Paraburkholderia fungorum: one gene and its partner. The protein of the gene in region 1 binds, or shares a complex with, the protein of each later gene. Links are inferred from orthologs where the notes say so. Each region holds a gene or a part of one and is shown in the gene's direction. Other genes may lie near its edges.

Evidence for each region.
Region 2: the proteins of smc (region 1) and BLS41_RS05125 are in contact, whole or in part, in a crystal structure (PDB 3ZGX), measured with the Bacillus subtilis proteins. The link is inferred for Paraburkholderia fungorum from one-to-one orthologs.

Annotation. Positions count from the first base shown.
Region 1 is NZ_FNKP01000001.1:2,395,515-2,406,467, reverse strand. The notes cover bases 4,320-8,396. They hold smc (chromosome segregation protein SMC), read left to right. Parts: upstream 4,320-4,677; coding sequence 4,678-8,196; downstream 8,197-8,396. Other genes in these bases: BLS41_RS10505 (cell division protein ZipA C-terminal FtsZ-binding domain-containing protein), read left to right, coding at 8,308-8,396; BLS41_RS10515 (DMT family transporter), read left to right, coding at 4,320-4,471. In the rest of the region: dapE (succinyl-diaminopimelate desuccinylase), read right to left, coding at 1-16; BLS41_RS10530 (ArsC family reductase), read right to left, coding at 371-736; dapD (2,3,4,5-tetrahydropyridine-2,6-dicarboxylate N-succinyltransferase), read right to left, coding at 736-1,563; dapC (succinyldiaminopimelate transaminase), read right to left, coding at 1,669-2,895; more of BLS41_RS10515, read left to right, coding at 3,464-4,319; more of BLS41_RS10505, read left to right, coding at 8,397-9,600; NAD-dependent DNA ligase LigA, read left to right, coding at 9,801-10,953. UniProt on the Bacillus subtilis protein: Required for chromosome condensation and partitioning.
Region 2 is NZ_FNKP01000001.1:1,143,426-1,153,259, reverse strand. The notes cover bases 2,821-5,778. They hold BLS41_RS05125 (segregation and condensation protein A), read left to right. Parts: upstream 2,821-3,840; coding sequence 3,841-4,716; downstream 4,717-5,778. Other genes in these bases: panC (pantoate--beta-alanine ligase), read left to right, coding at 4,936-5,769; BLS41_RS05130 (DUF3460 family protein), read left to right, coding at 3,650-3,835; BLS41_RS05135 (autotransporter assembly complex protein TamA), read right to left, coding at 2,821-3,415. Outside these bases: BLS41_RS05140 (translocation/assembly module TamB domain-containing protein), read right to left, coding at 1-1,530; more of BLS41_RS05135, read right to left, coding at 1,571-2,820; panD (aspartate 1-decarboxylase), read left to right, coding at 5,824-6,210; BLS41_RS05110 (ParA family protein), read right to left, coding at 6,612-7,253; BLS41_RS05105 (PaaI family thioesterase), read left to right, coding at 7,486-7,905; BLS41_RS05100 (DoxX family protein), read right to left, coding at 8,139-8,555; BLS41_RS05095 (cobyric acid synthase), read right to left, coding at 8,705-9,834. UniProt on the Bacillus subtilis protein: Participates in chromosomal partition during cell division. May act via the formation of a condensin-like complex containing Smc and ScpB that pull DNA away from mid-cell into both cell halves.

The DNA of each region.
Region 1 (10,953 bases):
CGAGGGTGCCGGACATGGATTCAGTACAAGCCACTTTGAAATGAAAAAATGCCGGCTGGCGGTGCAGCACCGCAGCCGGCAACAGCTTTTAATCGACGCGGCGAGGCCGCGTTCTGCTTCTTGTTGCTGACCGGTTCCGATCGCGGAGCCTGATGCTGGCGCTCAGGTCCGCGCGCCGGGTCCAGCGTATTGCGTTCAATGCGTGTCAGCACACCGTGCTGGCGGACGCCGCGTTCGCGGCATCCACGAGATTACGCTCATGCAACTAGCTGAATGAACGCAATACCGTTCGCGCTCATTCCTGCTGCTTTGCGTCGCTGCATGGCGGGCGTTCACCACGCCAGAGCACCGCGCGTGCCAACACCCAGACTCAGGCAAACAGCGCCGTGTACTCGTCCGCGGAAAAACCGAGCGATTTGACCCGCCCGTTCACCACCAGCACTGGCCGCTTGATCACCGACGGCTTGTGGATCATCAACGCGATTGCGCCCGGCTGGGTTTCCGCCGCCGCTTTCATGTCGTCGGACAGGCCACGCCAGGTGGTGCCGCGACGGTTCAGCAGCGCGTCGAGCTTCACGTCTTTCAGCCAGTCCTGCACGAGCGGTTCGGTCACGCCGTGCTTCTTGAAGTCGTGAAACTCGAACTCGACGCCGTGCTCTTCCAGCCACACGCGGGCTTTCTTCACGGTGTCGCAGTTCGGGATGCCGTAGACGACGGTTTTGGTGCCGCGCGCCATCAGTCGCCTCGCAGCAGCTCGTTCAGGCCGACCTTCGCGCGGGTTTTCGCGTCCACCTTCTTGACGATCACCGCGCAGTACAGGCTGTGCGAACCGTCTTTCGACGGCAGGTTGCCCGCCACCACCACCGAGCCCGCCGGAATGCGGCCATACGTGACCGAACCGGTTTCGCGGTCGTAAATCTTGGTGCTCTGGCCGAGGTACACGCCCATCGAGATCACCGAGTTTTCTTCGACGATCACGCCTTCGACCACTTCCGAACGCGCGCCGATAAAGCAGTTGTCTTCGATGATGACCGGGTTCGCCTGCAGCGGCTCCAGCACGCCGCCGATGCCAACACCGCCCGACAGGTGGACGTTCTTGCCGATCTGCGCGCACGAACCGACGGTCGCCCACGTATCGACCATCGTGCCTTCGTCGACGTACGCGCCGATGTTGGTGTACGACGGCATCAGCACGACGTTCTTCGCGATGAACGAGCCACGGCGCGCGATAGCGGGCGGCACCACGCGGAAGCCGCCGGCAGCGAAGTCTTCAGCGGTGTAGTTCGCGAACTTCGACGGCACCTTGTCGTAGAACTGGCTGTAACCGCCAGCCGGCATCGGTGCGTTGTCTTCGAGGCGGAACGACAGCAGCACGGCCTTTTTCAGCCACTGATTGACGACCCAGTCGCCGTCCTTCTTTTCGGCGACGCGCAGCACGCCCTTGTCCAGTTGTTCGATTGCATGGGCGACGGCTTCGCGCACGTCGGCCGGAGCGGCCTTCGGCGACAGTTCGGCGCGGTTTTCCCAGGCGGTGTCAATGATCTGCTGAAGTTGTTGCGACATATGCGTGTTTTCTGAAGAGTTGAAGGCTGAAGAAGGAGATGCGGCGCGGCGGGAGCTGTCGCGCCAACGGTCGAGGTGAACCCTCAAACCGTTGGCCCGGCTAACTCAACTGGCCTGGCCCGCAAGCTTGCGGCAAAAATCGACGATCCGCTGAACACCTTGCGTGCATTCGTCGACGTCCGCGACCAGCGCGAGGCGCACGAAATTGCGGCCGGGGTTCACGCCGTGCGCAGTACGCGCGAGGAACGAGCCCGGCAGAACCGTCACATTATAGTCGGCGTAGAGGCGCTGGGCGAACTCGGTGTCCGACAGGCCGGTGCGCGACACGTCGGCCCACAGGTAGAACGCGGCGTCCGGCAGACGCACGTCGAGCACTTCCGCGACCATCGGCGTGACGGTCGAGAACTTCTGCACGTACTTCGCGCGGTTGTCGCGCACGTGCGTCTCGTCGTTCCACGCGGCGATGCTGGCGGTCTGGAATACCGTCGACAATGCCGCGCCGTGGTACGTGCGGTATAGCAGGAAATCTTTCAGGATCGCCGCGTCGCCCGCGACGAAGCCCGAGCGCATGCCAGGCACGTTCGAGCGCTTGGACAGGCTCGACAGCATCACGAGCCGCTCGAAGCCGCGGCCCAGTTTGTGCGCCGCTTCCAGGCCGCCGAGCGGCGGATTCGCTTCGTCGAAATAGATCTCGGAGTAGCACTCGTCCGACGCAATCACGAAGCCATAACGGTCCGACAGCGCGAACAGTTCGCGCCAGTCGTCGAGCGTGAGCACCGCGCCGGTCGGGTTGCCCGGCGAGCACACGTACAGCAGCTGCGTGCGCGCCCAGATGGCTTCCGGCACCGCCGAATAGTCGCAGGCGAAATTGCGCGCCGGATCGCTATTGACGAAATACGGCTGCGCACCGGACAGAATCGCCGCGCCTTCGTAGATTTGGTAGAACGGGTTCGGACAGAGTACGATCGCAGGCTCACCGTCGGCATTGCGCTTCGGGTCCACCACCGTCTGCGCGAGCGCGAACAGCGCCTCGCGCGAGCCCGACACCGGCAGCACCTGGGTGAGCGGATCGACCGGCGGCAGGTTGTAGCGCTGCGTCACCCAGTTTGCAATCGACTCACGCAGCGGCGCCGAGCCGAGCGTGGCCGGATACGCGGCCAGGCCGCCGAGCGAATCCACCACGGCGTCGCGGATCAGCGCAGGCGTGGGATGTTTCGGCTCGCCGATGCCGAAGCTGATATGCGAAAGACCGGCTGGCGGCGTGACGTCCGCGAAAAGCAGGCGCAGCTTTTCGAACGGATAGGACTGGAGGGAATCGAGTAACGGGTTCACTGGATGGATCGAGCCTGATCGAAGAGGGCGCAGAACGGATGCAGGAAGAAGCTGGGCACGCGCGCTGGCGGCGAAGCGCTGACATGCCTGAAATACGGTAGACAGATGCGCTAGACACGCTGGCAGCGGCGGCGAACGGAGAATTATAGCGTGGGCGGCTTGCGTTCGCGGGCGTGCAGGGTTCGGTGGCCGGTTGGCGAACCAGCTTGAAGGATGGCGGAAGATCGGCGGAAGGTAATGGCCGCCATGAAATGCAGTGTCGAATGAACGCAGAGCGCCGCCCCCGAGACGGCGCAACCCGCCAGGCGGCGCATTCAATGCGTTGCAGCGGGAACGACGCGAACCGCCGACGGTTCGCGCAAAAAGAAGCAGGAGCAGCAATGGTTGCAGCAGTCCCGGAGACAGCCGGACACAGCAGGCGCAAGAGCGCCGCGGTCCGCGAGAACGACGCCATGAGCGCAAACAACGAGAACGTGACGAACAGAGCGGCCGCGTCTGGCGTCAACGGCACACCACCCAGACCAGGCTCGCCCGGAGCAGCGAAATCCTTCGCCCGGAGTGCCAAACCATGACCAACTGGCTTCGCAACGGCTGGCCGACGCTCGCGATCATGCTGGGCGCGTCGGTGTGGGGAATGATCTGGTATCCGCTACGCATGCTGGCGGCGCTCGGCGTCACCGGCACGGCGGCGAGCGCGCTGACGAGCGCAGCCGGTTGCCTGTTCGTGCTGCTGGTGCGGCATCGTGCGATCAGAACGGTGCGCTGGCATTGGCTCCTGCCCGCGCTCGCGCTGGCGGCGGGCATCACCAATCTCGGCTTTGTCTGGGGCTCGATCCACGGCCAGGTGATGCGCGTGCTGCTGCTGTTCTATCTCACCCCTGCATGGACCGCACTGTTCGCGCACTTCATCCTGCACGAACGCCTGACCTGGGCGGGCGCGGGCCTCGCCGCGCTGTCGCTGGCCGGTGCGATGACCATGCTGTGGTCGCCGCAACTCGGCATTCCGGTGCCCGGCAACCTCGCCGAATGGGCGGGCCTCGCGGGCGGCATGGGCTTCGCGATGAGCAACGTGCTGATCCTCAAGACCAGCCGCGTGTTGCCGGAAATGAAACCGGAAATGCGCACGGCGACGATCTTCGGCGGCGCAGCGCTTTTCAGCGCGTGCGCGTCGCTGTTCGAAGCCATGCCCGCACCGCCCACCGGCGCCCATCTCGGCACGGCCGCGTGGCTCGTGCTCGGCCTCGGTTTTTTGCTGGCGTCGAACAATATGCTCGTGCAGTACGGGCTGTCGCGCGTGCCGGCCAACCGGGCGTCGATCATCATGCTGTTCGAGATCGTCGTCACGGCGTTGTCCGCGTGGCTGTTCGCCGGAGAGATGCCGGGTCCGCGCGAATGGGCCGGCGGCGTATGCATCGTGCTGGCGTCGGCGTTGTCGAGCTGGGTCCACCGGACCCGCGCCGTGCCGCCCGATCAGGCTGCCCAGGACCCGGGTTCGTCCGCCGAACCCGATGCCGATGACAAGGGCGTGAAGCAAGACCGTAAGGGCGGTAAGAATCGCTCACGCGCGATGGTATGATTGCCCCTCATTAGCTGGCACATGCATCAACGTGCGCGGTGAACGTGCGTAGTGAGCGCGTTTCGCGCACCTGAATGGACGCATGAAGCCGGCATCCGTGTTCCGAGGGTTTGCGAGCTTCGCGGGCCGCTTCGCTGCATTGGCGAACGGCTGGCGCGGCCTTCACAAGCCACCTATTTTTTCCCTTTTCAAACAGCGAAATCGCCGTGCGTCTGACCTCGATCAAACTCGCTGGCTTCAAGTCATTCGTCGATCCCACGCATTTCCAGGTCCCGGGGCAGCTAGTCGGCGTGGTCGGGCCGAATGGGTGCGGCAAGTCCAACATCATCGACGCCGTGCGCTGGGTGCTCGGCGAATCGCGCGCCTCCGAGTTGCGCGGCGAGTCGATGCAGGACGTGATCTTCAATGGCTCGACCGCGCGCAAGCCGGGTAGCCGCGCCAGCGTCGAACTCGTGTTCGACAACGCCGACGGCCGTGCCGCCGGGCAGTGGGGCCAGTATGCCGAGATCGCCGTCAAGCGCGTGCTGACGCGCGACGGCACCTCGAGCTACTACATCAACAATCTGCCGGCGCGTCGCCGGGACATTCAGGACATCTTCCTCGGCACCGGTCTCGGGCCGCGTGCTTACGCAATCATCGGGCAGGGCATGATCGCCCGCCTGATCGAGGCGAAGCCGGAAGAGCTGCGCGTGTTCCTCGAAGAAGCCGCGGGCGTGTCGAAGTACAAGGAACGCCGTCGCGAGACTGAGAATCGTCTGCATGACACGCGCGAAAATCTGACGCGAGTCGAAGATATCGTCCGCGAGCTGAGTGCGAATCTCGAGAAGCTGGAAGCGCAGGCGGTCGTCGCCACGCGCTACAAGGAACTGCAGACGGACGGCGAAGAGAAGCAGCGTCTGTTGTGGCTGTTGCGCAAGAACGAAGCCGGCGGCGAGCAGCAGCGCCAGCAACGCGCAATCGAACAGGCCCAGATCGATCTCGAAGCGCATACCGCGAAGCTGCGTGAAGTCGAGGCGCAACTCGAAACGCTGCGCGTCGCGCACTATTCCGCCAGCGACGCGATGCAGGGCGCGCAAGGCGCGCTGTACGAAGCGAACGCGGAAGTCAGCCGGCTCGAAGCCGAGATCAAGTTCATCGTCGAATCGCGTAACCGCGCGCAGGCCCAGATCGCGGCGCTAACCGCGCAGCGCGAGCAGTGGCAGTCGCAGGCCGAAAAGGCGCAAGGCGATATCGAAGACGCCGAGGAGCAACTCGCCGTCGCCGAGGAAAAAGCCGCGCTCGCCGAAGACGAAGCCGCCGCGAAGCACGATGCGATGCCTGCGCTCGAAGCGCGCTGGCGCGACGCGCAGACCGAACTGAACGCGGAGCGCGGCGGCATCGCGCAGACCGAACAGGCGCTGAAACTCGAAGCCGCGCATCAACGTAATGCCGATCAGCAATTGCAGCAGTTGCAGCAACGTCACGAGCGGCTGAAGTCGGAAGCGGGCGGACTCGACGCCCCCGACGAAGCGCAACTCGAAGACTTGCGCATGCAACTCGCCGAGCACGAAGAGATTCTGCACGACGCGCAAGCCCGTCTCGCCGACGCGCAGGAAACGCTGCCGCGTCTGGACGGCGAACGCCGCGCCGCGCAGGAGCGCGTGCAGGCCGAAAGCGCGCAGATTCATCAGCTCGACGCACGTCTTGCCGCGCTCAAGCAGTTGCAGGAAAACGTCCAGACCGAAGGCAAGATTCAGCCGTGGCTCGAAAAGCACGAGCTTGGCAGCCTGCCACGTCTGTGGAAGAAACTGCACGTCGAAGCCGGGTGGGAAAACGCGCTTGAAGCCGTGCTGCGCGAGCGTCTCGCCGCGCTGGAAGTGTCGAATCTCGACTGGGTCAAGGCTTTCGCCACCGACGCGCCGCCCGCCAAGCTCGCGTTCTACGCCCCGCCCGCAGCCGGTCAGCCGGTCGCGGCACCGGCCGCGCTACGGCCGCTGCTGTCTCTGGTGCGTATCGACGACGCCGGCATTCGCGCGGTATTGAACGACTGGCTCGGCCTCGCGTTCGTCGCCGACGACCTGCAGCAGGCGCTCAGCCTGCGCACGCAGTTGCCGGAAGGCGGCTCGTTCGTCGTGAAGGCGGGACACGTGGTGACGCGCGTCGGCGTTCAGTTGTATGCAGCCGACTCCGAACAGGCCGGCATGCTGGCCCGTCAGCAGGAAATCGAAAATCTCGGTCGCCAGGTGCGCGCCCAAGCGTTGCTTGCCGATGAAGCGAAGGCCGCCGCGATCCGCGCCGAAGCCGCGCACACGCAGGCTGCGCAGGCGCTGACCGATGTGCGTCAACAGTCCGAGCGCGCCACGCAACGCGTGCACGCGTTGCAGATGGACGTGCTCAAGCTCACGCAGGCGCACGAGCGTTACACGCAGCGCAGCACGCAGATTCGCGAGGAACTCGAAGAAATCACCGCGCAGGTCGAAGAACAGCGGGCCATGCGCGCGGAGTCGGAAGCCAATTTCGAGCGGCATGATTCCGAACTCGCCGAATTGCAGGCGCGTTTCGAAGACCACCAGCTGGCCTTCGAAGCACTCGACGAAAGCCTTACCACCGCTCGCGGCCAGGCGCGCGATCTCGATCGCAACGCGACCGATGCACGCTTCGCCGCGCGCAACATGGCGAACCGCATCGACGAATTGAAGCGCAGCATTCAGGTCGCGCAAGAGCAGCGCGAGCGGGTCGAGGCGTCGCTCGAAGACGCCCGCGCCGAACTGGAAACGATCAACGAACAAACGGCTCACACGGGCTTGCAGGACGCGCTCGACATCCGTTCGGTCAAGGAAGAAGCACTGCACGCCGCGCGTCTGGAACTGGACGATCTGACCGCCAAACTGCGTGCCGCCGACGAAACCCGCCTCACCGCCGAGCGTGCGTTGCAGCCGCTGCGCGACCGCATCAACGAATTGCAGTTGAAGGAGCAGGCGGCGCGGCTGAACGGCGAGCAGTTCATCGAACAACTCGCGGCAGCGGGTGTCGACGAGGCCGAATTGCAGGCCAAGCTCACGCCGGACATGAAGCCGTCGTACCTGCAGGGCGAAGTCACGCGCATCAACAACGCGATTACCGCGCTGGGTCCGGTCAACATGGCCGCGCTCGACGAACTGAAGGCGGCGACCGAGCGCAAGACGTTCCTCGACGCGCAGTCGACCGACCTGAACAGCGCGATCGAAACGCTCGAAGACGCGATCCGCAAGATCGACGCCGAAACGCGCACGCTGCTGCAAGGCACGTTCGACCAGGTGAACCATCATTTCGGCGAACTGTTCCCGCGTCTGTTCGGCGGCGGCCAGGCGAAGCTGATCATGACCGGCGACGAAATTCTCGATGCCGGCGTGCAGGTGATGGCGCAACCTCCGGGCAAGAAGAATTCGACGATTCACCTGCTGTCGGGCGGCGAGAAAGCACTGACCGCCACCGCGCTGGTGTTCGCGATGTTCCAGCTGAATCCGGCGCCGTTCTGTCTGCTCGACGAAGTGGACGCGCCGCTCGACGACGCCAACACCGAACGTTTCGCGAACCTCGTGCGGGCGATGTCGGACAAAACCCAGTTCCTGTTCATTTCGCATAACAAGATCGCGATGGAAATGGCGCAACAGTTGATCGGCGTGACCATGCAGGAGCAGGGCGTGTCGCGGATCGTCGCGGTGGACATGGAATCGGCGGCCGGTTTCGCCCAGAATATCGTTTGAGTTAAGCCTTCGCGGGCGTCCGCGTTCAGCGCTGCGGCTTGAGTGGTTGGCGCGCGACACGTGAAGCGGGCGTACAACCGCGCAGATAAAAGAATTGCTGATGGAGCATGCATGGACGAGTTGACACTCGGTTTGATCGGCGCGGGTGCCGTGGTGGTCGGAGGCGTGGTTGTGTACAACGCGTGGCAGGGCGCCAAGGTGCGTCGCAAGATGCCGCGACCCATGCCGGCCGAAGCTGCCGAAAGCTTTGCGCGGGACGAGCAGGAGGAGCAAAGCCCGTTCATCGAACCGGCGCGTCCGACTACGCGTCGTGAGCCGGTAGTCGGCGCGGATGCGCCGGCGGAAACGGGCGCGGCGCGTGTCGAACCGACGTTCGGCGCTTCTGCTGGCGCTGAGCCGCTCGACACACCGGCCGATATCCAGGCGGAGACGACCACGCCGAATGGTTATACGGAAGAGGAAAGGTTCACTGAGACTGAAGGCGTAGCGCCGGGCGAGACAGCTTCTGCCGCGGGCGAAGCGGCTCCTCAGGCAGACGAACCGGTCGAGCCGATTCTGCCTGCCGCTACTACCATTTCGTCGGCGCCTCCGGCTATCGTCGATCGCCGGATCGATTGCATCGTGCCGATCCGTTTGAACGGCCCGGTTGCCGGCGACAAGGTAATTCCGCTCGCGCAGCGTCTGCGGCGCGCGGGCAGCAAGCCGGTGCACATTGAAGGCAAGCTCGAAGGCGGCGCGTGGGAATTGCTGCAAAACGGCGCGCGCTATGAAGAATTGCGCGCGGCCGCTCAGTTGGCCAACCGCAGCGGCGCGCTCAACGAACTCGAATTCTCGGAGTTCGTGACCGGCGTGCAGCAGTTCGCCGACGCGCTCGATGCGTCGCCGGAATTCCCCGACATGCTTGAAACGGTGGCGATGGCGCGCGAACTCGACGCGTTCGCTGCGCAATGCGACGCGCAGTTGTCGATCAACGTACTCTCCGATGGCGCGCCCTGGTCGGCCAATTACGTGCAGGCGGTGGCGTCGCAAGACGGCTTGCTGCTTTCGCGCGACGGCACGCGTTTCGTCAAGCTCGATTCGCGTCAGAGCCCGGTGTTCATGCTGCAATTCGGCGACACCAACTTCCTGCGCGACGACCTTACATACAAGGGCGGCCAGATGATCACGCTGGTGCTTGACGTGCCGGTTGCCGACGAAGACATCCTGCCGTTCCGGCTGATGTGCGATTACGCGAAGTCGCTGGCGGAGCGGATCGGCGGAAGGGTGGTCGACGATGGCCGCCGGCCGTTGCCGGAAACTGCGTTGCTCGCCATCGAAAAGCAATTGATGACGCTGTATGCAAAGCTCGAGCAGGCGGGCATTCCGGCGGGTTCGCCGGCCACGCGGCGCCTGTTCAGCCAGTAAATTCCGGTATTTACCAGACGCTTTCGACGGCCGCACGATGTGCGGCCGTTGTCGTTTTCGACGCCGCATTCGCCTTCAGCAGAAAGGCAATCATAGACGCGTTGAATCCTGCCCGAAACCTGGCCATTCGGCCGATGTAAAGGGGCACGCTTCCTGCGATAATCCAGTGTCTGAATTTCATTGAAGAAACGTCCTCCAGCATGGCCCGAACTCCCGTCTCTCCTCCTGCAGCCAATGCCCCCGCCGAGCGGGCCGTGTGGCTGCGCGCGGAACTCGAACGCGCGAACTACGCGTACTACGTGCTCGACCAGCCCGACCTGCCGGACGCGGAATACGACAGGCTGTTCAAGGAACTGGAAAGCATCGAGACGGAGCATCCGGATCTGATCGTGCCGGATTCGCCCACGCAGCGCGTCGGCGGCGAGGCCGCTAGTGGATTCGAGCAGGTGGTGCACGATCAGCCCATGCTGTCGTTGAACAACGGTTTCGCCGACGAAGACATCGCGGCGTTCGACAAACGCGTCGGAGACGCGCTCGGCAAGAACACGAGCGAGCCGCCAGTGCCGGTCGATTACGCGGCCGAGTTGAAGTTCGACGGCCTCGCGATTTCGCTGCGCTACGTCGACGGCGTGTTCGTCCAGGCGTCCACGCGCGGTGACGGCACGACCGGCGAAAACGTCACCGAAAACGTCCGTACGATCCGCTCCATTCCGCTGAAGCTCAAGGGCAAGCGCGTGCCGCACGTACTCGACGTGCGCGGCGAAGTGCTGATGTTCAAGCGCGATTTCGAGCGTTTGAACGAACGCCAGCGCGCGGCGGAGCAGAAAGAATTTGCCAATCCGCGTAACGCTGCGGCGGGCAGTTTGCGGCAACTCGATTCGAAGATTACCGCGCAACGGCCGCTGTCGTTTTTCGCTTACGGAATCGGCGTGCTCGACGGCATCGAGATGCCGGCCACGCATAGCGACCTGCTCGACTGGTACAAGGAACTCGGCTTGCCGGTGAACGGCGAACGCGCGGTGGTGCAGGGGGCCGACGGCCTGCTCGGCTTCTTCCACACGGTTGGCGAGAAGCGCGACAAGTTGCCGTACGACATCGACGGCGTGGTTTATAAGGTCAACCGCCGCGACGAACAGGACGCGCTCGGCTTCGTGTCGCGAGCGCCGCGCTTTGCGCTGGCGCACAAATTCCCCGCGCAGGAAGCGCTGACCAAACTCGTCGCGATCGACGTGCAGGTGGGCCGCACCGGCGCGATTACGCCGGTGGCTCGGCTGGAGCCGGTGTTCGTCGGCGGCGCGACAGTGACGAATGCCACGCTGCATAACGAAGACGAAGTGCGCCGTAAAGACATTC
Region 2 (9,834 bases), 1.3 Mb from region 1 along the record:
GCGCAAGGCGGCACGCGGATCGGCGAGATCGAGCGTGAGACTTTGAATGTCGTCGTTCAGACGGACGCCGATCGGACCGGAAAGCTGCGTGGGCCGCACGGTTGCCTGGAGCGCGTTCAGGTCGAGTCCGGCGACCCGCAGGTCGAGTTGCCCGCGCCGGCCGGTCAGTGCGCCGCTGCCGGTGACCGTGGCGGTTCTGACGAGGCGCACGTTCAGGTTCGAGATGCGCTGCGCCTGAGCGTCGAGCCGCACGTCGGCGTTGGCGTTGATGAGCGGCAGCAGGTTCTGGTCGATGGCGCCCGGCCGGGAATTGACGATCGAGATGTGGCCTGTGACGGCGAAGGGCGCTGCGCTCGGATGCGCGGATTTTCCGCCGTGTTTTGCGACGGGTTGGGTGGTGCTTGCCGCGTCAGCGCTTGCGGTGCTTGCGGTGCTGGCGACTGCCGTGCTCGCCGGTGTGCTCGTGCGCGTCGCCGTAGCCACGCCGCTTGCCGCGCCCGCTGCACTAGCCGCACTCGCCGCCACCGCCCCACTCGCCCCCAGCACAACCGTGTCCGCGCCGTCTTGCGAAACCGGCGCGAGTTCCGCGCGCACGGCCAGATCGGCCAGCGGCGCACCTGGCGCGAAAGCCTGCGGATTGATGTGATCGAAAGTCAGCGTGGCGCGTTGCAGCGGCACCGCGCCGAACGGCGTCGCCTCGACCCGTGCGTGGCCCGCGAGCTTCATGCCGGTCGCATCGAGTTCGGCGACCAGCTGCTCGAGCGACCCGCTCAGATGGCCGCCGACCTGCACCGCCTCGTTGTTGACCTTGCCTGAGTACGCGACCTCGCCGGTCAGCGGAAACGGCTGCACGCCGTCGAGTTTCGCCGACGCCGTCACCGCGCCGAACGGCGTATCCAGCCGCTCGATGGCGGCTTCGTGATGGCGCCCGTCGCTGCGTCCATGAAACGCGAAATGCGACAGTTCGGTGGTCGACGCGCCCTGATGCAGCAGCAGACTGTCGAGCCGAACATCGCGGATGTCGAGTTGCAGCGGCAAGCGCAACTCTTTCGGCAAGGTCATCGGCTCGCTGCTGCTCGACGACGATGCGCCGACTCGCGCATCGACCGTGCCGACGTGCAGATAGTCGACCGTGAAACGCCATGGATCGCGCGCGAGCGCCCAGCGCCCCGCCACCCGGTCGATCTGGATATCGGTGCCGCTGCCGTCGAGACTGCGCCAGCGCACGTCGCGCAGGCGCACGCCGGTCGCGAGCGTGCCGCCTTCGAGCGTGCCGCCCAGCTTGCCGCCGAGCAGTCTGACTGCGGCCTGCCACGCATAAGCGGTGCCGCGCTCGGTGGTCAGCGCGCCATACAGCAGCCCCACGGCCAGCGCGACCAGCAGCACCAGCACGACGACCGTCCACGCGAACGTCTTCAGCAGCCAGCGGCCAGGCTTGCCGCCGGGCGGCGGCGTATCGGACGGCGGCTGCCCCGAGGGCGGATCGCCGGCCGGCTGCGCGGAAGGTTGATCGGAAACGTCCGTAGTCATGCGTGGGTGAGGTGGAAGCTGAGGTGGAAGCAGGTTTTCATCAGAAGGCAATGCCCAGCGTCAGGTACGGCCGTACGCTCCTGTTGCGGATCCCGTAAGCGATATCGACATTGACCGGGCCGACCGGGCTGCGCCAGCGCGCCCCCAGGCCGACGCCCGGGTAGAAGACTTTTTCGCCCCAGGTGTCGGTGGCGGTGCCGATATCGAAGAACGCGGCCGCGCCCCAGTCGTGCGAGAACCAGTGCTGGTATTCGGCTGCGCCCGTGACGAGGTACTTGGTGGGCAGAATCGAGCCGTCGACGTTGTTACCGATGCTCTGGAAGCCGTAGCCGCGCACCGAGTTCGAGCCGCCCGCGCGGAACAGCAACGACGCCGGTACGCCGCTCGACGGGCCGCTCGTGAACACGCCGCCGAATTCGGCGCGGATCACCACGATGTCGTCCTTGCCGATCGGCAGATACTGCTGGCCGCGCGCGTAGCCGCGAATGAAGGTCTGGTCGGTCAGCACGCCCTTGATCGCGAAACCCGCCTCGGCGTGGATCAGGTTGCCCCGGCGCGGGAACAGCGGATCGTCGGTGTCGCGCCGGGTCCACGACCACGACGGCACCAGCGCGCGGCTCGTGGTCGGCGCAATCGCGTTCTGATCGAGCCGGTCCTGGTAGTACAGCAGCGAGTAGCTGTAATCGAGAAATTGCGACGTGCGTGAGCGCTGCACGCCGCCGCGAATGCTGTAAATGCGCGTATCGGAGACGTCCGTCGTCGTGTACGACGCCAGCACGCTATTGGTCCACGCGCGCGGCCCCGGCGGCATGGAAAGCTGAATTTGCCCGTATTGCTGGGTCTGATCGGCGCGGCCTTCGACCGTGAACGGCCACGCCTTGCCGAACGTATTCAGATACGAATAGGCGCCCTGCACCAGTGGACCGTTGTCGGTCGAATAACCGACCCCGCCGCGAATACTGTTGTACGGAAACTCGGAGACTTTCACGTGAACCGGTGTGTCGAGCGGTTTGGTTGGGTCGTTGTCGAGATCAATCGCGACGCTCGCGAAGTACGGCGTGTTCTGCAACTGGCGCTGCAATTCGGCCACCCGCCGCGTGTCGTAGACATCGCCGGGCGAAATCGGATTGACGTTGTGCACGATGAACTCGGGGTAACGCCGCGTACCGGATACGTCGAGCTTGCCCATCGTGAAGGTCGGGCCGCTTTCGTAGGTGACCGAGAGCTTCGCCTCGTGCGTGCGCGGATCGACCAGCGCCTCGGAGTGATAGATCTTCGCGGCCAGATAGCGGCGCGACTGCAGGGTTCTGAGCGCCGCGTTTTTCGCGTCGTCCCAGTCGCCTTGTGAGAACGGATCGCCTTCGTGCAGCGAAAACGCCGCGCGCGTAGCGTTTTCCTGCTCGGGATCTTCGGTGATGACCGCGCCGCGAAACGACACCGACACCGACGTGACCACGGTTTGCGGTCCGGGCTCGACACTTACCGTCACGCGCCTCGTGTCGTCGACGGTTTGCACGTCGGTGCGCACGATCGGCGAAAAATAACCCTGCGTGGCGGCGAGGTCGCGCACCTGCTGCGGGGTGGCGGTAATCAGGAAGGAAAACTGGTCGTCGCTGATGTTGGGCCGTTTGGCGAACCGCGCGATGTCCAGATGCGCTTCGAGCAGCTTGCGCAGCGAGCGCGGCGTGGCGACCACGTCGACCTTGTAGCTGGGAGTCGTGCGGGCCGCGCGAGCGGCGTGGGCGCTGTGGCCGGACAACATCAGCATGAGCATGGCGAAGGCGAACCACGCGCGCAGCCAGCGCCGGACAGGCGTTGCACGCCCGCGCTCCGGCCCGGCCTGGCTGGGCCGCCTACGCGGCCTGTCGATCGCACCTACCGCCAAACAGGACCTCCAGTGATAGTTGAAGAATGCTTACGAACGCCTGTCCCGCGCCGCTCGGCGGCGGGCGAGGCATGCTATTTGACCACATCGGCGGGGGCCGCGAGATCTCAAAACTGACCGCTGCCGGCGTTTTTCGACCGCGCGCGGCGCATGCGGTAAAATTCAGGATTAACGGTGCCGCGCTTCGGCTTTCCGCCGGGCAGCCGCCATCTCACCCACCACGGACGTCGAGCCATGTATCAATCGGACATCACCCAGTTCCTGAACCAGCTCAAGCAACAGAAACCGAATCTTGAAGCCGAGCAACGCCGCGGCCGCGCGCTGCTGTGGGACAAACAGCCGATCGATCTGGACGAACGCGCCGAGCAGAAAGCCTCGCGCGTGGAACAGACGCCTTACTCGTACTACCAGAACTTCTGACTCGCGTGAGTCACGCCGACGAGGCACACGGCCCGGCGCCGGCCCCCGCCGACGCTGCGCTGGCCGCGCCCACCACCGATTCGACGCCCGACATCGTCGACGGCATTGCGTTCGCACGCCTGTATGGCGAACCGCTGTTCAAGCTGCCGACCGACCTGTACATCCCGCCCGACGCACTCGAAGTTTTTCTCGAAACGTTTGAAGGACCGCTGGATCTGCTGCTGTACCTGATCCGCAAGCAGAACTTCAACGTGCTCGACATTCCGATGGCGGACGTCACGGTGCAGTACCTCGGTTACGTCGACCAGTTGCGCCAGACCAATCTCGAACTCGCGTCCGAATATCTGCTGATGGCCGCGATGCTGATCGAAATCAAGTCGCGCATGCTGCTGCCGGTCAGGAAGGCGGACAGCGGCGAAGAAGCCGAAGATCCGCGTGCGGAACTGGTGCGCCGCCTGCTCGAATACGAGCAGATGAAGCTCGCCGCGCAGCGTATCGACCAGTTGCCGCAACTCGGCCGCGATTTTCTGCGCGCCGAGGTCTATATCGAGCAGAGCATCACGCCGCGCTTTCCCGACGTGGACAGCGAAGACCTGCGCGCGGCGTGGGCCGACGTGATCAAGCGCGCGAAGCTGGTCCAGCATCACAAGATTTCGCGTGAAGAACTGTCGGTGCGCGAGCATATGAGTTCGATCCTGCGGCAGTTGCAGAACGCGCGCTTCATCGAATTCTCCGACCTGTTCGACACGACCCGTGGCGTGCCGGTCGTCGTGGTGAATTTCATCGCCGTGCTCGAGTTGTGCCGCGAGTCGCTGGTCGAAATCACCCAGGCAGAGCCGTTCGCGCCCATCTATGTGCGCCTTGCGTATTTGCCGGCCTGAAGCGGTTCGTTGTATGAAAAGGCAGGGCGGCGTCGCCTTCGCGTCGCCTTTGTCCTATTTACGCGTCCGTTTGTGCCTCGTTCCGGTGCGTCCTGCACACAAATCCACTACAATCCCGCGCTTCGAACCCGTCATTACCAGTGAGGCGGCGGCCCGCATCATGCGCCGGCCCCTGCGCCAACCGAGTCGCGCGCCGCGCGAGGGAATCCCTGTCCAATCATGAAAGTCATCAGCTCAATCCATGAATTGCGCGACCAGTTGCGCGGTCAGAATCGCACGGCCTTCGTGCCGACCATGGGCAACCTGCACGAGGGCCATCTGTCGCTGATGCGCCTCGCGCGTCAGCACGGCGATCCGGTGGTCGCGAGCATCTTCGTCAACCGTCTGCAATTCGGACCGAACGAGGATTTCGACAAATATCCGCGCACGATGGAAGCCGATATCGACAAGCTCCAGAAGGAAGGCGTCTACGTGCTGTTCGCGCCGACCGAGAAGGATCTGTACCCGGAGCCGCAGGAGTACCGCGTGCATCCGCCGCACGATCTGGGCGACATCCTCGAAGGCGAATTCCGGCCCGGGTTCTTCCAGGGCGTGTGTACGGTCGTGATGAAGCTGATGTCGTGCGTGCAGCCGCGCGTCGCGGTGTTCGGCAAGAAGGATTACCAGCAATTGATGATCGTGCGCCGCATGTGCCACCAGTTCGCGCTGCCGACCGACATCATCGCCGCCGAAACCGTGCGTGACGCAGACGGCCTCGCGCTCAGCTCGCGCAACCGCTATCTGCAGGCCGCAGAGCGCGCCGAAGCGCCGGTGCTGGCGGCCGAACTGAATCGCGTGCGCGAAGCGGTGCTCGGCGGTGAACGCGATTTCGCAAAAATCGAACAGGCGGCCATGGCCGCGCTGGCCGCGCGCGGCTGGCAGCCCGACTACATCGCGGTGCGCAAGCGCTCGAATCTGCTGGCGCCGGGCGCGCAGGACACGAACGCGGAACTGGTCGTGCTGGCCGCCGCGAAGCTCGGCGCGACGCGTCTGATCGACAACCTCGAAATCTGAAGTCGTCCCATCACGCGGACATCGCAAAAAATAGAAGCTACACAGGATTTGGTCATGCAACGCAACATGCTGAAGTCGAAGATCCACCGCGTCGCGGTCACGCACTGCGAGCTGCACTACGAAGGCTCGTGCGCGATCGACGAAGACTTGCTCGAAGCGGCGAACATCGTCGAAAACGAGCGGATCGACATCTGGAATATCAACAATGGCGAGCGTTTCTCGACCTACGCGATCAAGGGCGAGCGCGGCAGCGGCATGATTTCGCTGAACGGGTCGGCGGCGCGGCGCGCGCAGTTGGGCGACCTGGTGATCATCGCGGCGTTCGCGGTGGTCGACGAAGCCGAACTGAAGGCGGGCTGGAAGCCGGACCTGGTTTTCGTCGACGACAACAACAAGATCAAGGGCAGCCGCGATCACGTGCCGACGCAGAACTGGACCTGAGCGGCAGACGTGGGTTGAGGCCGCGCGGCTTTTGCCCGGCGCGGCCTGCTCGCCAACTGGCTAACTGGCCGGCCGGCCGGCCGGCTGATTGTCATGTTGCAAGGCCCACGCCGTTGGTGTCGAGTAGATGCCTGCTTGGCGAGCCGGTTTCGTTGCGCACATTCTGCAAATTCTGCTCGCGGCCCGGCAAAGAGATCGCCTTACGCGCTCAGCACCGCACTCTTTTCGAGAACGTCTGGTCATTCAATGCGGCGATTGCGCTTGCCGCGCTTCCAATGCCGGGCGGCGTGTTACACCGCACTCCGGTGCAAGCCGAGCGGGCAGGATGCCCGTCCCGCTTCACACGCGCAAAACCCAGCGGTGAACAGCCACCGTCGCGGGCTTGATCGCCCGCTTCCACATCAAGCCTTCTTCGCCCCGCTGCCGTTCGTCCATTCGATGATCGGCTGCCACTGCTCCAGATCCTTCTCCACGCGGCTTTTAGCGACGTCCCACAAGGTCAGCCCGTGGGCGGCCAGTTGCACATAGTTCTGCGTATCGCGCAGGAAACCCAGCACCGGCAACTTCAGACCTTCGACAAAACGATGCAGTTGCTCCGCCGAGCGCGTGCGCGCATCGACGCGCATGCCGACCACGCCGACTTCGATCGCCCCCTTCCTGACCGCCTTTTCCTTCGCCAGCCGCTCGAGAAATTCCTGCGTGGCGAGAATATCGAACATGGACGGCTGCAGCGGCACGATTACCTTGTCGGCCAGATCCAGCGCGATGCCGAGGCGATTGCCGTGCAAGCCGGCCGGGGTGTCGATGACCGCGTGCTCCAGGCCCTTCGGCGGCTTGACCGGCGTGTCCTGGTTGACCTCCCAGTGCTCGATGGCTGGCAGCGTGTCAGGGCGCAACGCCAGCCATGCGTGAGCGGACTGCTGCTTGTCCAGGTCCGCCAGCGCGACCCATTCGCCGGACGCGGCGAAATAGCCGGCCAGATTGGTCGATAGCGTGCTTTTACCCACGCCGCCCTTCGGATTCGCCACCACAATCACCGTCATGAATTCTCCCGGAAAGAAGGCTGGTCGCCGCCAGCCGGTTTGCCGCGCTTATCGCTCAGACTTGTGTCGACGGGTTCAGGTTTCCGCCTGTTTCGTATCCCCAGATGCCGCTTTTCGGATTCGCCCGCCGGTCCAGCCGTTGATAATATCGAAAATGCACCGCGGTCGAAGCCCCCAGATGGCTAATCGGCCGCGCCATCCTGCCGGTTTTCCCAACAAGGACCCGAATCTCATGAGCCAACTGCGCCCGGAATACACGATCGAACGTCTGCACGAACGCCAGCGGGGCAAGCTGCCTGGTCTGCTGGGCGTGCATGTGCTGTCGCTGGAACAAGGCGTTCTGACCGCGGAATTGACGGTGCGCGACGAATTGCTCGCGCCGAACGGTTTTCTGCACGCGGCGACGGTAATCGGTCTCGCGGATACCGCCTGCGGCTATGCATGCCTCGCGCATCTGCCTGAAACGGCTCGCAATTTCACGACCGTCGAGTTGAAGAGCAATTTCCTCGGGACGGCGACGGCGGGCACGATCCGCGCGGTCGCCAAGGGCGTGCATCTGGGACGCAGCACGCAGGTGTGGGACGCGACGGTTACCGATCCGAACGGCAAGACGATGGCGCTGTTTCGCTGCACGCAGATCGTGTTGTATTGATGCGAGGGAGCGCGGCGCGGCAGGCGGTTGATGCGGCGAGCGGAAGTGATTGAAAAAAGCACGCGGCCTGACGGCGCGTGCTTTTTGTTTTTGTTGTTCGGGAATGCGGGGGGCTTCGGCTCCGACTCTGGCTTGGGCCTGGGCCTGGGCTTAAGCCTGAACTTCGGCCCTGGCTTCGCAACATCAGCCCAAACTCCCGGCCCCGGCGACATCCCCCAATCATCACCTCACCATCAAGCCGCCGCCGCGCGCGGCGCATTCACGCTGCTTGCCGCCAGCACTCCGCCGCCCAGCAGCGCCTGCACCACCAGCGTCACGGCCCAGAACGCCGGATATTCCCAGCCGCCGTTCGTCGACGCAAAACCCCAGCCGTTATGCAAATGCGCCGACATTGCTCCGAGCATGAACGGCAGCAGCACCAGCGCCACCCAGCGGACCTGCACGCCCAGCAAAAGCGCGATACCGCCGATCAATTCGACGAACGCCGTCACATAGCCAAGCCATCCCGGCAAACCAAGGGAAACGAAAAACTGCGCCGTACCCGGCAGCGTGAAAACGAAGATCTTTTGCAGACTGTGAGCGAGATAAAGCACGCCCAAGGCGACGCGAAGCAGTGTGGCGGCCAGATCGGCGGAACGGTTCGAGTTCATGACATTTCCTTCTCAAGAGAGAGGACGGCCGGCAATCGACCGTCGATGTCAGAACTCTATTCGAACCATACGGAGTGAAAAACCATCGCCGGCGCTTTGATTGTTTCCTCTCAAGAATCAATCTCCGCAATCACTCAGCTTGATGTCGATCAACCCACCGCCGCAAAAAGCTTCGTCAGATCGAGATGCTCGGCGAGCGTATCCGCGAGCCGATCCAGCGACGCCTCGCGCAACGCCGGATAGTCGATCTTCTCAGCGTCGCTGAGTCCGGCCCACGCCAGCAACGCGGCGCACGCGGCCGGCGTGTCGAACAGGCCGTGCACGTAAGTGGAGAGAATTTGACCATCGGCGGAAATCGCGCCGTCGGGATGCGCACCGTCGAGTTGCAACGCGGGCGCATCAAGCGCCGCGCCCCGAGTCTCGCCCATGTGAATCTCGTAGCCCGCGACCTCCGGCGATCCTGGCAACGCCAGCCGCCCGGTCACGTTCTTCAGCGTCTTTTCTTTCGTGAGCACCGTCGAATAATCGAGCCAGCCGAGTCCCGCCGACGCCCCCGGCGCACCCTCGACCCCATACGGATCGGCCACTTCGCACCCCAGCATCTGCATCCCGCCGCAGATGCCGATCACGCGACCGCCGTAGCGCAAATGCCGTTGTAGCACCGCATCCCAGCCCTGCTCGCGCAGAAACGCCAGATCGCCGCGCACGTTTTTCGACCCCGGCAGGATGATCAGATCAGCCGGAGGCGGCGGCGTGCCACTTCTCACGTAATGAAAATCGACTTGCGGATGCGCGCGCAACGCATCGAAATCCGTGTGATTGCTGATGTGCGGCAGCACCGGCACGACCACCCGCAACATCCGTCCTGCGTCGCCGCTGTGCGCCGCGCGCAACTCGGGCGGCAGCATGTCTTCGGCATCGAGCGTGAGGCCATGCAGATACGGCACAACGCCGATCACCGGTTTGCCGGTTTTCGCTTCAAGCCAGTCGAGGCCAGGCTTCAGCAGACTCACATCGCCGCGAAACCGGTTGATGATGAAGCCGCGCACCCGCGCCTGCTCGCTCGCCGACAGACACGCGAGCGTGCCGGTCAGATGCGCGAACACGCCGCCGCGATCGATGTCGGCGACCAGCACGACCGGGCAGTCGACCGCTTCCGCGAAACCCATGTTGGCGATGTCGCGGTCACGCAGATTGATTTCGGCCGGACTGCCCGCGCCTTCGACAAAGATCGTGTCGTACGCCGCCTGCAGACGCGCATACGACTCCAGCACCGCTT